DNA from 4 places in the Mesorhizobium sp. WSM4815 genome. Region 2 is predicted to be linked to each of the others. Evidence: predicted binding sites of a transcription regulator. Region 2 holds the regulator's gene; each other region holds the start of a gene.
The links. The regulator PhoB, encoded in region 2, activates phosphate uptake and scavenging genes when phosphate is short. The targets are predictions, from matches to a motif close to TGTCATNNANCTGTCAT.

Region 1: a site for PhoB is predicted at 2,600-2,616, ahead of phnF (phosphonate metabolism transcriptional regulator PhnF). Genes of this name have one in related genera too.
Region 3: a site for PhoB is predicted at 2,291-2,307, ahead of AC0L2B_RS29020 (PhoX family protein). Genes of this name have one in related genera too.
Region 4: a site for PhoB is predicted at 2,273-2,289, ahead of AC0L2B_RS22640 (esterase-like activity of phytase family protein). Genes of this name have one in related genera too.

Annotation. Positions count from the first base shown of each region.
Region 1 is NZ_JBVVQS010000088.1:11,254-15,464, forward strand. It holds gene phnE (phosphonate ABC transporter, permease protein PhnE) at 1-572, opposite strand, end outside; gene phnE (phosphonate ABC transporter, permease protein PhnE) at 565-1,455, opposite strand; gene phnD (phosphonate ABC transporter substrate-binding protein) at 1,478-2,407, opposite strand; gene phnF (phosphonate metabolism transcriptional regulator PhnF) at 2,639-3,415, shown strand; partial or broken gene AC0L2B_RS10965 (IS1595 family transposase) at 3,511-4,068, opposite strand.
Region 2 is NZ_JBVVQS010000099.1:161,211-165,421, forward strand. It holds gene AC0L2B_RS23960 (ROK family protein) at 1-936, shown strand, start outside; gene phoB (phosphate regulon transcriptional regulator PhoB) at 1,214-1,903, opposite strand; gene phoU (phosphate signaling complex protein PhoU) at 1,920-2,627, opposite strand; gene pstB (phosphate ABC transporter ATP-binding protein PstB) at 2,663-3,478, opposite strand; gene pstA (phosphate ABC transporter permease PstA) at 3,491-4,211, opposite strand, start outside.
Region 3 is NZ_JBVVQS010000102.1:50,012-54,222, forward strand. It holds gene AC0L2B_RS29000 (SulP family inorganic anion transporter) at 1-421, opposite strand, end outside; gene AC0L2B_RS29005 (helix-turn-helix domain-containing protein) at 544-813, opposite strand; gene AC0L2B_RS29010 (phosphatase PAP2 family protein) at 1,013-1,714, opposite strand; gene AC0L2B_RS29015 (hypothetical protein) at 1,833-2,171, opposite strand; gene AC0L2B_RS29020 (PhoX family protein) at 2,376-4,211, shown strand, end outside.
Region 4 is NZ_JBVVQS010000098.1:303,543-307,753, forward strand. It holds gene AC0L2B_RS22625 (GFA family protein) at 132-530, shown strand; gene AC0L2B_RS22630 (hypothetical protein) at 715-963, shown strand; gene AC0L2B_RS22635 (glycoside hydrolase family 25 protein) at 1,182-2,198, shown strand; gene AC0L2B_RS22640 (esterase-like activity of phytase family protein) at 2,349-4,211, shown strand, end outside.

The DNA.
Region 1 (4,211 bases), on a different contig from region 2:
TTTGCGCCGGAGGAAAGCGCGCCTTCGATTGGCCTCCGGTTGGCGTTCTCGATCGCTTCGGAAAACAGCTTCGACAGTGTTCCAAGATCGCTGGCGGCGATTGCCAGAATTCCCGCGAACGGCCCGAGTCCCACGGCGCTGACAAAAAGCAGCGCCCATATCAGGACATCGACGCCGCGAAAGATATCGAACCCCCGCCGCGTCATGAAATGCAGCAAACGGTTGGCGACGACGTTGCGTGCGCCGAGAAAGCCAAGTGGAACTGCCGCTATGGCCGCCAGGAGCGTACCAAGGAAGGCCATGGCAAGCGTCTCCAACGCAGCGTGGAGGAATGTCCCGAGGTTCCCGCCATGACTTGGTGGGAGGAATGCACCGAGCAGGAAGCCGAGCTTTCCAAGACCATCCCAGAATTGCGTTGCGGAGAGGCCTAGATAGATGACGCTGAAAATGACAAGAGCACTCAGCGCACCCAACCCCAGCCAAGTCAGAAGACGTGCGGAAAGCGGGGGGACGAAAGCCTCCGGATAGCGCGAACGAAGCATCCTCGCTTTGACGTCAAGTGCATCAGCCATGGGAGAGGCCTCTTCCGATCAGACGCGTGCGGACCGCTTCGCAGAGAATGTCGGTCGCAACGACCGTTGCGATGATGAGCAGGACGATGGCGCTGATGTCGGTGTAGATGAACTGCCGGATTGCAAAATAGAGTTCCTGGCCGATGCCGCCGGCGCCGACCAGCCCGAGAACTGAAGCCGCGCGGATGTTAATCTCGAATCGCAGCAGGGCGTAGCTTGCAAAATTCGGCAGGACCTGCGGCAGAACGCCGAAGCGTACCACGTGCAACCAATTGCCGCCTGATGCCCGCACGCCCTCCAGTGGTCGCTGACTGATGTTCTCGCATGCCTCGCAAAAGAGCTTTCCGAGAGCGCCAGCCGAATGCAGGGAAAGCGCGAGGACGCCCGGCAGCGGGCCAAGGCCGAAGGAGAAAACGAAAATCAGCGCATATACGAGATCGGGGATTGTGCGCATGATTTCAAGCATGCGCCGCGACACGAATGCGACCGTAGGCGAAGGGGTGAGATTGCGAGCGGCGAAGAAACACAGGAGGGTCGCTCCGACAACGCCCGTCAAGGTTCCGAGAAAAGCAATCAGGGCGGTGTCGAGGATAAGCTTCAGCCAAGTGCCCAGATTCCAATACCAGTCGGCAATGTCGTTTGCCGGGCTCGAAATACTGATGGCAGGCAGCGTTCGTGCAACGTAGTCGAAGAAAGCTGGAAATCCGCTCGCAAGCTTGTCGAGGTCGATTTCTCCAACGACCGCCGCACCCGCTATCGCACAAGCAAAGAGCGCAGTGCCGGCGAACATTCTCCATCGATCAGAACGCCTCCGCTCGGTTCGGAGGCGTTCAAAATCAGCGACAGCGCGTGAGTGCAGGGCAGACACGTCAACCTCGATCACGGGTGGCCAACCGGGTTGCCGGTCAATTCGAGCGGCGATTGCGCTGATTCGCCTCGATCATGCGGATGATCGGTTCGTAATCCGCGTGGTCCGCCTTCACATAGCCACCGAGCGGGTCATTGTCGGTGAACTCTTTCCAGATATCCGGCGCGGCGGTTCTGAGTTCGATCATCGCCTCCGAAAACGCGTTTTTGAGAGAATCGGGAATATCGCCATGCGCGGCCCAGAGACTGTTCGGCAGGATCGGCGACTTCCAGATAAATCGGCACGCGCCTTCCTCGATCATTCCCTTGCCGGACATCTCGTTGCATTTATGAACGTCTTCCGCAGTCCAGCCTGTGATTGCCGCATCGACGGTGCCGTTGAGCATTGCAAGAATCCCTTGCTCATGGCCGCCGGCAAATATCGTCTCCTTGAAGAACGTGTTTGGATCCTTGCCTTCCTCCGTTAGGAAAAAGGACGCAGCGAGATATCCGGAGGTGGAATTCGGGTCCGCAAAAGCAACGACCTTACCTTGCAGGTCATCGATTGTCCGGTAGGGGCTATCCGCATTCACGACAATGGTCGAATGGTAGCCAAAATTGCCGTCGACATTCACTTCTTTGATGAGCGGCTCCACGGTGCCGTTCGTAACGCGCCACGCTTGCGCATAGGATGCCGGCCCGAAACGGGCAAATTCGATCTGACCACTGCGCAGGGCTTCGATGACGCCCGCGTAGTCGGTGGCCTGGCGAATGCGCACCGGCACGCCGAGCTTCCCTTCGAGATAGGTTGCAAGTACCCCGAAGCGCTCCATCAGCGCGCCATCGCTCTCGCTTGGGATGACGCCGATATTCAGCTGTTCGACGCCGTCCCAACCATCTTGCGCAAATGCACAGGTTCCAGCCATGGAAAGAGTCAGCGTGCCCACAATGGCACCCAGAAGATTACGACGATTGAAGTTCATCTGCATTCGCCTCCTGTGAGCATATCGTTCTTCATTCGGATGTTATGCATTATCATCCGAATGAAGAAATATCGCCTGGAGGTGTCAGCCATGTGACAAGTATGATACTCGGCTTTGGCTTCGAAGCGCCATGAGGTGTCGGCGAAGCTTGGAATTCGAATGACTTTTCCAGTCAGGCGGATAATATGGACATATGTTGTATCAGCCCGATGACATAAGACGTGAATGGAAGCGAGAATGGAGAGCAAGCTGACGCGCGGCCAATGGCAGATAGTTGAGCAGGAGTTAGCGGCAGACATTGAGGCGGGGCGATTTTCCGCCGAAATGCAATTGCCCACAGAGGCTGAGCTCATGCGGCGCTTTGGAGTGGGGCGTCATAGTGTGCGGAGGGCGATTTCTCAGCTGGAAAACCGGGGGCTCGTGCGGGTTGAGCATGGTCGGGGAACCTTTCTCCAGGACACCAGCCGGCTCAGCTATCGTTTGTCAGAGCGCACGCGGTTTTCCCAGAATCTGCTCGAACAAGGTCGCGAACCCTTCGGGCGGACGCTTCGCGAAGAGGAGATTGCCGCGCCTCCACAAGTGAGTGAAGCCTTGCGTCTCCCGTCGAGCGAGCGCGTGTACAGAGTCCTCCGCCAAGGCTACGCGGATGACGAAGTCATCAGCTTCTCCAATATCTATTACCCAGTGAGGCGGTTCCCCGGAATCGGCAAGGCACGCCGCGGTCACCGCGGTGCAACCCAGGTGCTGGCGGAGGACTACGGCATAGCCGACTATATCCGTCTCAAGACCAATATCATGGTTCGCATGCCGACAGGTGAGGAAGCGCGACTCCTGGTCCAGCCCAAATCGCATCCGATTGTCGTCCTGAACAAGGTCGACGTCGACATGAAAGGGGTGCCGATCGCGTATTCGGAGTCAGTCTGGGCAAGTGAGCGGGTTCAGTTCTCAATCGACAACACAAGCCAGCTTCTTCAGGCGTTAGCGGCAAACGCCGATCGGAACAATGAGGACTGACTGTAGTCGAAGGCCCAGGTCAAGAGCTCCATCACAGCAGCTGGAATGGAGTAGGGATCGGAACAAGAACTGTTCCCGCAGACACGCGGCCTTTATCAACCAAAGACAGCTACGGCCGATTTGACGGTGATGCCGCCATCGGGGCTTCGGCGCATCTGACGTCCCGTGGCGGCGCGAAAGACAGTTGGCAGTTGCAGCGCTGGCGGGACCCGTGACCAGAGAGTTCGCATGATTTCCCGGCCGTGCCGAGTTTTCCGAACGGCGCTTCCAGACACGACGCGCTGGGACCAGAAAAGCCGATTTCATGGAAATACAAGTCGGCATGTTGCGGGCTGATCTGGTGAAAGACTCCGGCGATCGTCCGCCGGACCCGGGAATTGAAACCCTCCACCGAATTGACGTGAACAGTGTCGCGAACATATTCGTTGCTGGAACGCTTCACGGTCTCATGCTTGGCAAACTCTCGCCTATGGCCATGAATGCCTTCGCCTCATCACTCATCAAATGCGCGTGGTTTCGATCTGTGTTTCAATCGCACGTTCGGCCGCATGCAACGAAAGACCCGTCACGACCGCGGCACGTGCGTCACCGGCCGGAGCGCCGGGCGTGACGTCGGTCGGCCGCTGCACCATGGCCATGACCGGCGCCTTCTCCCTATTCGCCTGACCTAGGCGTGTACCGTTCAAGGTGCGGAAGTTTTCAAGACTCTTGCCTTAACTCCGTCGAAGGCAGGTAAATGCTTGCCCGCTGCCGGGCGACAGCTCGGCCAGTCGCGTTGTGACTCGCGAGTGAACCA
Region 2 (4,211 bases):
GGACAAGTGGTCGCCGAGGAACAGCGCCGGCTGGACACGCTGACCATGTCGCGCGACGCGCTGATCGGCGAATGTGTCGCCATCGTCCGGCGCCGGCTCGAAGATCCCGACCTCGATGTCCAAAGCGTCGCCCGCATCGCGCTGGCGATCCAGGGCATCACCGATTCCCACGCGCGCGCCATGTTGTGGTCGCCGATCACGCCGCAGACGAACATCGCCTTCGCTGACATTCTGGAACGCGAGTTCGGCATCCCGGCCATCATGGAGAACGACTGCAACATGATGGCCGTGGCGCTGCGCTGGCGCCACCCGGATCGCTACCGCGACGATTTCATCGCCATCCTGCTCTCGCACGGCATCGGTATGGGGCTGGTGCTGAAGGGCGAGCTGTTCACCGGCACCCACTCCTCGGGCGGCGAATTCGGCCACATGATCCATCGGCCGGGCGGCGCGCTTTGCCGCTGCGGGCGGCGCGGCTGCGTCGAGGCTTATGCCGGCAACTACGCCATCTGGCGCAGTGCAAGGCAATTGAGCGAGAACGCCGAGCCGGTCGCCGATGTCAGCGACGCCGAGATGCGGGCACTGGCGGCCCGGGCGCGCGAGACGGACGGACCGGAGCGCGAAGCCTACCGCAAGGCCGGCGAGGCACTCGGCTTCGGGCTCGGCAGCCTGTTCGCGCTGATCGATCCGGCGCCGGTGGCCATGGTCGGCGCCAGCGCTGCCGCCTTCGACCTGATCGAACCGGCGCTGCGCGAGGCCATCGCCCAGACCGCCGGCGGCCAGCATTCGGGTTCGATTTCCTTCGACACCGAGCCGAACGAGCTGCCGCTGATCCGCGAAGGCTGCGCCATGCGGGCGCTAAGCTTCGTCGACCAGGAGATTTTCGCGCCGAGCATCCAGGCACGAGCCGGCTCGGTCGGAAAGAACGTGGCTTGAATCCGAAGGCAGGGATTCCCGGGTCGTGACTTGGGGTGTGTTGAGATTCAGGTCAGGCCGAGTCGAGAATGGTGGGTTCCGAGAACCGGAGCGGAGCGTACTTTTGGGTACGTGAGCCCGCGCATGACCCCGAAATCGAGATCGATTTCGGAAAGGTCGTGCGCAAAATCAAAGTTCTACAGCGTCCTTTGCGTGCCCAACAGGGCGCGCGGCGCTGTAGGTAAGCGCAGGAAGCCGCCGTTTGCAGGCCGGCATCACCTGAATATCAGCACATCCCCTAGTCTTCCCTGATCGCATAGCCCGCGCCGCGGATGGTGCGGATGACATCGGGCATGCGACCATTGTTGACCGCCTTGCGCAACCGGCCGACATGGACGTCCACCGTGCGCTCGTCGATGTAGATCGTCTCGCCCCAGACATTGTCGAGCAACTGGCTGCGCGAGAAGACCCGGCCCGGGTGGCGCATCATGAATTCGAGCAGCCGGAATTCGGTCGGCCCGAGCCGGATCTCGCTCTTCTTGCGATAGACCCGGTGCGATTCACGATCGAGCATGATGTCGCCGACCTTGAGCACGCTGGACAGCACTTCCGGCTTGGCGCGGCGCAGCAGCGCCTTGACCCTGGCCATGAATTCCGGTGTCGAGAACGGCTTGACCAGATAGTCGTCGGCTCCGGTCGAAAGGCCGCGCACCCGGTCGCTCTCCTCGCCGCGCGCGGTCAGCATGATGATCGGCAGCCGCTCGGTTTCGGGGCGCACCCGAAGGCGCCGGCAAAGCTCGATGCCGGAAACCGCCGGCACCATCCAGTCGAGCACCAAAAGATCGGGCACGTTTTCCTGCAGCCGGATTTCGGCCTCGTCGCCGCGCGTCACCACCTCGACCTGATAGCCTTCGGATTCCAGATTATAACGGAGGAGGACGCCCAGCGGCTCTTCATCCTCCACCACCATGATGCGCGGCGCGATCATCGGCCGGTCACTCCTGTCATGTCGCCGGCGCCGACATCGTCGTTTCGTCGAGCTTCGGGCGATCCGCCGGCAATTGCTGCCCGGTCACGACAAAGTAGGCGTTTTCGGCGATGTTGGTGACGTGATCGCCGATACGCTCGAGATTCTTGGCGCAGAACAGAAGGTGCGTGCAGGCGGTGATGTTGCGCGGATCCTCCATCATGTAGGTCAGGAGCTCGCGAAAAACCGCCGTGTATTTCACGTCGATCTTCTGGTCGTCGGCGCGCAGTTCCTTCAACGCGCCGGCATCGCGCGACACATAGTGCTCGACCACGCCGCGCAGCTGCACAAGAACGAGATCCGCCATCGCATCGATACCGTGCGACAGATTCCGCGGCGTCGCGCTCTGCCCGACTGCGCTGACCCGCTTGGCTATGTTCTTGGCAAGGTCGCCGATGCGCTCGAGATCGCCCGCCATGCGGATTGCGCCAACCACGGCGCGCAGATCCTGCGCCATCGGCTGCCGCTTGGCGATCAGCGTGATGGCGCTGTCGTCGAGTTCGCGCTGCCGCGCATCCATGATGGCGTCGTCCGAGACGACGCGCTGCGCCATCGCATTGTCCGACGCAAGCAACGCGCGGATCGAGGCTGCGACCATTGCGGCGGCGAGCTCGTCCATGTCGCGGATCAGCCGGTCGATGTGCTCCAGTTCCTCGTCGAAAGATGCGACGGTGTGTTCACCCATGGTGCTGTCCTCGTGTTCGAAATTCGCCGGACCGCTCAGCCGAACCGGCCGGTGATATAGTCCTGGGTGCGCTTGTCGTCGGGGTTGGTGAACATCTTGTCGGTCGCGCCCTCCTCGACCAGATAGCCGAGATGGAACATCGCCGTACGTTGCGACACGCGCGCCGCCTGCTGCATCGAATGGGTGACGATGACGATCGTATAATTCTGGCGCAGTTCGTCGATTAGTTCCTCGACGCGGGCGGTGGCGATTGGATCGAGCGCCGAACAGGGCTCGTCCATCAGGATCACTTCCGGCGACACGGCGATGGCGCGCGCAATGCACAGACGCTGCTGCTGTCCGCCGGACAGACCGGTTCCCGACTCGAGTAGGCGATCCTTGACCTCGTTGAACAGGCCGGCCTTCTTCAGGCTCGATTCGACGATGCCGTCCAACTCGGCCTTGCTCCTGGCCAGGCCGTGGATGCGCGGACCGTAGGCGACGTTTTCGTAGATCGACTTCGGGAACGGGTTCGGCTTCTGGAATACCATGCCGACGCGAGCTCGCAGCTCGACGACATCGATTTTGGGGTCGTAGACATCCTCGCCGTCGAGCGTGATCTTGCCGCTCACCCGCGCGATATCGATGGTGTCGTTCATTCGGTTCAGGCAACGCAGGAACGTCGACTTGCCGCAGCCCGATGGGCCGATCAACGCCGTCACCTGATGCTCGCGGACATCGAGATCGACGTCGAACAGAGCTCGCTTCTCGCCGTAGTGAACAGAGACCTTTTCGCCCTTCATCTTGATCGAAGGGGCGTTGGTTGCGCTGCTCAGTTTCTGCTCGACGCCGGCTTCCGTCATGATGTTCATATCCTCTACTCCTTACCAGCGCCGCTCGAAGCGCCTGCGCAGTATCACCGCGATGGCATTCATGATGACCAAAAACACCAGCAAAATCAAAATCGCCGCCGAAGTCTTCTGCTGGAACCCCGCTTCCGGGAAATCCGCCCACATGAAAATCTGCACCGGCAGGATCGTCGCGGGATCGGTGAAGCCGCCGGGAATGTCGACGATGAAGGCGACCATGCCGATCATCAGCAACGGCGCGGTTTCGCCCAGCGCATGCGCCATTCCGAGGATGGTGCCGGTCATGATGCCCGGCATCGCCAGCGGCAGGACGTGATGGAATACGGTCTGGACCTTGGACGCTCCGATGCCAAGCGCCGCCTCGCGGATCGAAGGCGGCACGGCGCGCAGCGAAGCGCGCGAGGCGATAATGATGATCGGCAGGGTCATTAGCGCCAGCACCATGCCGCCGACCACCGGGGCTGAGCGCGGCATGCCGAAGAAATTCAGGAATACGGCAAGTCCAAGCAGGCCGAAGACGATCGAAGGCACCGCCGCCAGATTGTTGATATTCACTTCGATCATCGTCGTCAGCCGGTTCTTGGGCGCAAATTCCTCAAGATAGATCGCCGCTGAAACGCCGATCGGGAAGGCGATTGCGAGAGTTACGATCATGGTCAGGAACGATCCGACGACCGCGCCCCAGACACCGGCCAATTCCGGCTCGCGGCTTGCGCCGGTGAAGAAGAAGATCGAG
Region 3 (4,211 bases), on a different contig from region 2:
AAGGAATGAATTTGATGTAGGTGCCAAGCCTGAGGTAGCCGATGACGAGCAGCAAGACGCCGGCCATCATCGTCGCCAGCAGCAACCCGTCGACGCCGACCCGTGCCACGGTTGCCGCCATCAGCACGATAAAGGCGCCCGCCGGCCCGCCGATCTGGAAACGGCTGCCGCCCAGAGCCGAGACGAGGAAACCGCCAATGATGGAAGTGTAGAGCCCGCGCTCCGGAGACACGCCCGATGCGATCGCGATCGCCATCGACAGCGGCAGCGCCACAATGGCCACGGTCAGTCCGGCGATGGCATCGGCCTTGAAGTGCTCTGATGTGTAGCCTTCGCGCAGCACCGTCGCCAGCTTCGGCGTGAACAGTTCGGAAAATGTCGGCTGCGCCGGTTGATGAATTGCCCGCTGGGTTCGATCCATGGACTGCCTTCCGCTCCTGATGCATGCCGCCAAAAAGTGCACAGCGGCCACGCATAAAACCAAGCAGGCGGCGGGATCGTCGGCAGGACTGTCGGCGGTCGCCGTCGCGACTCTATTTCGGCTCAGCCTGGCGGGTTCTGCGGCACGACCGGCTTGAGGCGCACCCCCCTGCCGCCGCGCTCGCTGGCCTGGTTCTCGCCGATCAGCTCCACGCCGGCCCGGTCGAGGGCCTGGATGACCTTCATCAGCGTATCGACCACGCCCCTGACCACGCCGTCGCTCGCTTCCATGCGCTGAATGGTTGGAAGCGAAACCCCGGCGCGCTCGGCGAGCGTCTTCTGATCGATGCCGGCCAGAGCCCTTGCGGCGCGCATCTGCGCGGCAGTGATCATTGGCTAAAAACCCCCGTCTGAGTCTGCATTCCATGTATAATACTATCATTGTGATGGTTCAAGCATCATCATGCACATGTCAGACATGTGCACACCAGGCCGTTTGCATCTTGGCGAGCCTGCGCGCCCGCTGGGCCAGCACGCCCCAGCCGCCGCAACTTAGAGGAGAATTGGCGCAGCGTCGTTCGGAACGGGCGGTTCAGGCGCCGGCGGTCTGCCCGCGCCATCGCTGGAACGCCCATGCGACCAGCCAGCACAGCATCGCCCAGGCGAAGCCGGCGCACCAGCCGGCCAGCACGTCCGATGGCCAATGAACGCCGAGATAGACGCGGCTGATGCCGACGAGCAGTGCTGTCAGCACGGCAAGTGCCAGCACATAGATCTTGGTCGTTCGCCCAGGCAGGAAACGCGACGCCATGCTGCCCAGCGTCAAATATGTCACCGCCGACAGCATCGCATGGCCGCTTGGAAACGAAAGCGTCGCCACGTCGGCGAGATGCGAGACCAGGTCGGGGCGCGGCCGATCGATTCCGAGCTTCAGCGTGCTCGACAGGGCCTGCCCGCCCGCCACCGCGACCAAGACCAGAAACGCTGCTCCCGGCTTGTGGATCAGCAGCAGATAGACGATCACCGCCACTGTGATCAGCCCGAGCACGATGGCGCTGCCGAGGCTGGTAATGTCGCGCATCGCCCCTTCCAGCCATGGCGGTCCGATCGGATTGTCTGGCTGGCCCGCTTCACGGAAGGCGAGCATGATTTCCGTGTCGAAGGCGTGCGGCGTGGTGTCCCGCGCCACCTCCATCAGTTCCTCGAACCCCCACAGCCCGCCGGCGATGACCAGTCCGGCCAAAAGCACCGGGAATTCGATCCAGTTGAGCAGCTTGTTTGCGGTATTCTTCATCGGGCCAACCGTCTTACAGCGCCGCGCGTCCTTTTGGACGCGCAAAGGACGCTGTAGCACTTTGATTTGGCGCATGATCCTTTCCGAAATCGTTTCCGATTTTCGGGGTCATGCGCAACTACAGTTTTTGCAGATAGGGTCCGAGCGTGATCAGCGCCACCGCTGCGACGGCGAGCACGATGCCGGTCGCCTGCAACGAATTGACGCGCTCGCCGAAGAACACCAGTGCCACCACGTTCACCGACACCAGTTGGATCACCGCCGACAGGCTGAACGACACCGACATGCCGAATTCACGGATCAGCCTCAGCATGATCAGATTGCCCGCTGAATAGAGCGCCAGAGTCAGAACGATCTTGCCGAGGCTCGGCGCCAGCCCCCATTGCTTGGCCGCCGTCGCCGCCAGCAGGAAGATCACTGTCGAAATGCCGAGCTGCCCCAGTCCCCAGAAACTCACTTTTTTGTTCCTCCCGACGCAGTGCTTGCGCGCCTGCCGCAGATCTTGTTTCGGAAGCGTCGGTCGCGGTCAAGCGGCCTGATCAAAGACATGAAATCGGGCTGGAAATTAGTCGGCAACGTCATCAAACTGTGATCTGCTGGCGATACGCGGTCAGTCAAGCAACACGCTCCAGCCATCCCAAAGAGCCAGAGGCACGCCCCCATGACTGAACATCGCCCCGACGCCCATTTCCCCACCAGCCTGCTCGAGGAAAACGATGGGCCAGGAACCAATCCCACTGACAACCAGACGATGGGCGAAATCATCGCCGCGCGATTCTCGCGCCGTGGTTTTCTGCAGGGATCCCTCGCGGCAACCGCCATCGCCGCCACCGTCAGCCCGCTCGCGCTGATCCTCGCCGACGATGCCCGCGCCGGCGGCGGCTCGGTCTTCAGTTTCGACGAGGTCGAGGCAGGCGTCGACGACAAGCACCATGTCGCTGCCGGCTACGACGCCGACGTGCTGTTGCGCTGGGGCGATCCGCTGTTTGCCGATTCGCCGGAATTTGATCCGACAAAACAGTCGGCGCAGGCCCAGGAAAGACAGTTTGGCTACAACAACGACTATGTCGGCTATCTCCCGATAGACGGCTCGGCCGAGCACGGCCTGCTGGTGGTCAACCACGAGTACACCAATCCGCATCTGATGTTCCCGGGCCTTGTCAGCATCGTCGATGGCGAGGCCAAGCAGGCCCCACTGAGCAAGGAACAGGTCGATATCGAGATAGCCGCGCATGGCGGCACCATCGTCGAAATTCGCAAGGTATCAGGCAAATGGCAGGTGGTGCGCGACGGCAAGCTCAATCGCCGCATCACCGCCAACACCGAGATGGCGCTGTCCGGCCCCGTCGCCGGCCACGACCGGGTCAAGACCAGTGCCGATCCGACCGGCACGAAGGTCTTCGGCAGCGTCAACAACTGTGCCGGCGGCGTCACGCCCTGGGGCACCTACATCATGGCCGAGGAAAACATACACGGCTATTTCTCGGGCGAGCTGCAGGAAGGTCACAAGGAAGCCGCCAACTACAAGCGCCTGGGGATTCCCGACGGCTCCTATGAATGGGCTGCGCATTACGACCGCTTCGATATCGGCAAGGAGCCGAACGAGCCGAATCGCTTCGGCTGGATCGTTGAGGTCGACGTCAACGATCCGACCTCGGTGCCGCGGAAGCGCACTGCCATGGGCCGTTTCAAGCATGAGGGCGCTGAATCGATCGTCGCCAAGGATGGCCGTGTGGTGTTCTACCAAGGTGACGACGAGCGTTTCGACTATGCATACAAATTCGTCACGGCCGGCAAGTTCAACGCCGAGGACCGCGCCGCCAACATGGATCTTCTCGACGACGGCACGCTCTACGTCGCCAAATTCGCCGAGGACGGTACCCTGGAATGGCTGCCGCTCGTTCACGGCCAGGGTCCGTTGACCGCCGAGAACGGCTTTGCCAGCCAGGCCGACGTGCTGATCGGGACAAGGCTTGCCGCCGATCTTCTCGGCGCCACCAAGATGGACCGCCCCGAGGATATTCAGCCCCACCCGACGACCGGCAAGGTCTACGTCATGCTGACCAACAATTCGAAGCGCAAGACGGAGCAGGTCGACGCCGCCAACCCGCGCGCCGAAAACGCCTTCGGCCACATCGTCGAGATTGTTGAGGACGGTGGCGATTTCACTGCCACCAAGGGCAAGTGGGAAATCATGTTGAAATGCGGCGATCCCTCGGTGGCCGAAGTCGGCGCTACTTTCTCGACTGCAACGACCGCCAATGGCTGGTTCGGCATGCCGGACAATTGCGCCATCGATGCGGCCGGCCGGCTCTGGGTCTCGACCGATGGCCAGGGTCCGAAGGCGACCGGCCGCACCGATGGCCTGTGGGCGGTCGACACCGAAGGCGAGGCGCGGGCGACCTCGAAGCTATTCTTCCGCGTGCCGATCGGCGCCGAACTCTGCGGCCCGCTGTTCACGCCCGACGACCAGACCGCCTTCGTCGCGGTCCAGCAT
Region 4 (4,211 bases), on a different contig from region 2:
TTGCGCATCGCGCCTGATCGCAAGTCCCGCCTGCCGCATCACGCCGAAAGATGGCGCCATCAAAGCTTTTCAATTGACGCTCCTATCCCGGCAGCTAGCTTCTGCCAATCTTCAGAAAGAGGGCTCAGGCAATGGCGAAATATCAGGGTGGCTGCCTGTGCGGGGCGGTGCGCTACCGCACTGAGGCCGCGCCGATCAACGAGCGCGTCTGCCATTGCCGGCTTTGCCAGAAGGCGCTGGGCGCGGCCTTCAACGCCCGCGTGCTGTTCCGCATCGACGACGTGACCATCGACGGGCCGGTGGCGACGGTGAATTCCTCGCCCGATCTCAAGCGTGGCTTTTGCTCGCGCTGCGGCACGACGCTGTTTTCCCGGCGCGATTCCGCCGGCATCATCGGCGTCACCTCCGGCTCGCTCGACGATCCTTCAGTGTTCAAGCCACAAATGCATATCTGGACCGCCTCGAAGCAGCCCTGGGTACAGCTCGACGACGGACTGCCGCAATATGAAGGCGCCCCACCGCCGAATTGAAGCACAGGCGAATTGAAGTACATGCGAACTGAAGCACAGGCGAACCGAAGCGCAGGCGAAATCAAGCACAAGGCGTGCCCAAATTTTTTCGTCCGGGACACGAGATAGTCGGCAAAGCGTCATTGGCGAGCCATCATTGCCGCCTATCTATTGCCTGCGGGTCGGCAGTCGAAGGAGGCGACGGATGAACGACAGAATTAACACCCTGGATGAGCTTTTGAGCGATCCGATGGTCAAGCTGGTGATGGAGCGTGACCGCGTGCAGCCGGCCGAGCTTCGCTCGCTGCTCGAAGAAAAGGTTCGCCGGGATGATGATGCGCCGGTCAATCCCGTCACCGATCGCCCCAACTCTGATCGCCTTGGCACCGACCGCTCCGTCCCGCCCGCTCATATGGTAGCCGAGAGCTGTCACAATCTATGGTTGTGCGGCTAGGCAGCGACCTGCTGGCGTCGCGATCCTTCGCGCCCTCTCGGTCCTGCAGCGTTTCCAGGCTCTCACCGCTACGGTGATAGAGCGAGCGCCTTGCCCAGCCCCTCTGCCCTAACAATTTGATTCAAACTTTGTTGGTAATTTCTTGTTAGTAATCCGGACTGGTTTGTCCGGCGGCGTTGTCTTGCCCTCGGTCTGTTGTGTTCTGCGTACAGGTCCAGATGCGGTTATCAGGCGTCGTCATCTTCTCGATCGCGTCACTTTGCCTTGCCGGCTGCACGTCCACGTCCGGCGTCGACGCGCTGCAAGTGCCGTCCAGCGAGACGACCAGTTCGGTTGTGCGGCCGCCCGCGCCGGTGGCGTCGGTCGGCGCTGCCGATGTCGAACCCGACTTCGCGCCGGAGGAGGCGACGGAGCAGACTGTGGCGATGGCCACTCCGGAGCCTGCCGAAAGCATCGAGCCACCCGTCGAGCCGATTGCCTTGGTGGCGCCGAAGCGGCTGGCACGGGCAGCACCGATGCTCGCCGTGCCGGTCCAGCGCTATCGGTTCCGTGACGCCAAGCCGATCAATTTCGGCAGGGTATCGCCCAGACACCTCGCCGTTCACGGCGTCGACGTCTCGCGCTGGCAAGGCAACGTGAACTGGGGCAAGCTGCGCGCGCAGGGCGCGAACTTCGCCTACATCAAGGCGACCGACGGCGGCGATCATCTCGACCCGATGTTCAGGAAGAACTGGCGCAATGCCGACGCCGCCGGCCTCAAACGCGGCGCCTATCACTTCTTCTACTGGTGCCGCACCGCTGGTGAGCAGGCTGACTGGTTCATCCGCAACGTGCCGAGGGTCGAGGGCGCCTTGCCGCCGGTGATCGATGTCGAGTGGAACGGCGAATCCAGCTGCAAGCGGCGGCCGTCGCGGCAAAAGGTGCTGGAGAAGATGCAGGTGTTCATGGACAAGCTCGAGCGCCACTACGGCCAGCGGGCCATCATCTACACCGCGCCTGATTTCTACCGCGACAATCTCAGAGGCGCATTTCTGGACTATCCATTCTGGCTGCGCGCGGTGGCACAGCACCCGTCAAAGGTCTATCCCGGCCGCAAATGGGTGTTCTGGCAGTATTCCGGCTCCGGCCTGTCGCATGGGGTGAGGGGCCGCATCGACCTCAACGTCTTCCACGGCGACGAGAGAGCCTGGCGGAACTGGGCTGGCGGGCGGCAGATGGTGGCCGAGGCGGAGTAGGCGGCCGAGGAAAGCGCCCATTCGCAGGCCAGCATGAGGTGAATATTGACGGACCTGGCCGCCTGTCGCGGAAGTGTCATCGATCCGTCATCGCATTGAAATGTCGTTCCCGCAATCAGGTGGCTTCCATTCGAACAGGAGACGCCACCCGTGCCCCGCCATTCCGCGCTTTTCGTCCTGACGGCAGCGCTTGCTGCCTCGGTTTCGCTGCCGGCCCATGCCGACATGATGTTCAACCGGGTCGCGAGCTTCGCAGTCGCCGGTAACCTGCCTGCGGATGTCGAGAGGACCACGCCGACTTCGTCCGAGATCATCACGGCGAGCGAAGATGGCATGACGCTGGTTTATTCCGATAGCCCGCTCGGTGCGGTCGGCTTCATCGACATCGCCGATCCCAAGGCGGCCAAGGCCGGCGGCATCGTCAAGATAGCAGGCGAGCCGACCTCGGTTGTGGTCATCGGCGGCAAGGTTCTGGCCGGTGTCAACACGTCGGAAAGCAAAGCCAGGCCTTCGGGCAACCTCAGCGTTATCGATCTTGCCTCCAAGGCGATCGAAAGCACTTGCGACCTCGGCGGCCAACCGGACTCGCTGGCGTTCAGCAAGGACGGCAAGTTTTTGGCCATCGCCATCGAGAACGAGCGCGACGAGGATCTGAACGACGGAGAAATTCCGCAGATGCCGGCGGGCGACCTTAGGATTTTCACGCTTGCCGAAGGCCAGCCTGATTGCGCGACGATGAAGACCGTCAATCTGGCGGGCATTGCCGAAGTCGCTGGGGAAGATCCCGAGCCGGAATTCGTTGCCTTCAACGAGGCCGGCGAGATCGCGGTCACGCTGCAGGAAAACAACCACATCGCCATCGTCAACGCCGAAACCGCTGCGATCGTCACCCACTTCTCCGCAGGCTCCGCCACGCTGGACAAGATCGACACCAGGAAGAACGGCGCCTTGTCCTTCGATGGCAAGATCGAAAATGTCGCGCGCGAGCCCGACGCCGTGAAATGGCTCGACAATGACCGCCTCGCCGTCGCCAACGAAGGCGACTACAAGGGCGGCTCGCGCGGTTTCACGATCTTCAGCAAGAAGGGCGAGGTGCTCTACGAATCCGGTTCGTCCTTCGAGTACCAGGTCGCCAATGCCGGCCATTATCCCGACGACCGCAACAAGAAGGGCGTCGAGCCGGAAGGTCTCGAGACCGGCACGTTCGGCGAGGACAGGCTGCTGTTCGTCGCTTCGGAGCGTGGCTCCGTTGTCGGCGTCTACAAGGACACCGGTGCGGAGCCAGGGTTTGTCCAGATCCTGCCGTCCGGCATCGGTCCGGAGGGCCTGGTCGCGATCCCGTCGCGCAATCTCCTGGTCACCGCCAACGAGGCCGACCTGGTCGAGGACGGGCTCGCCCGCTCGCACGTGATGATCTACGAGCGCTCCGAGGGTCCCGCCACTTACCCGATGATCACGGCAAAGCCCACGGCAGACGGCACGCCGCTCGGCTGGGGCGCGCTTTCGGCGCTCGCGGCCGGCGACACTGCCGGCAAGCTGTTCGCTGCCTCGGACTCTTTCTACGCCAACGCGCCCTCGATCTTCGAGATCGATGCCACCCAGACGCCGGCGCTGATCACCGGCAAGACCATCGTCACGCGTGATGGCCATCCTGCACAGAAGATCGACATCGAGGGTCTTGTCGCCGACGGTGAAGGCGGCTTCTGGCTGGCCAATGAAGGCGATCCGGCAAAGCTCGTCCCGCACGCCATCCTGCGCGTCGACGACAAGGGCGAGATCAAGCAGGAAATCGGCTTCCCGATGGAACTGCTCGCCCACCAGAGCCGCTTCGGTCTCGAAGGCATCACCGCGGTCGGCGAAGGCGACGACCTGACGCTGGTGATGGCCGTGCAGCGCGAATGGGCCGACGACCCCAAGGGCCAGGTCAAGCTCTTGGCCTACAAGCCCAAGGCCAAGGAATGGTCGGCGGTGCGCTACCCTCTCGAAGCGACCGAAGCTGGCTGGATGGGGCTG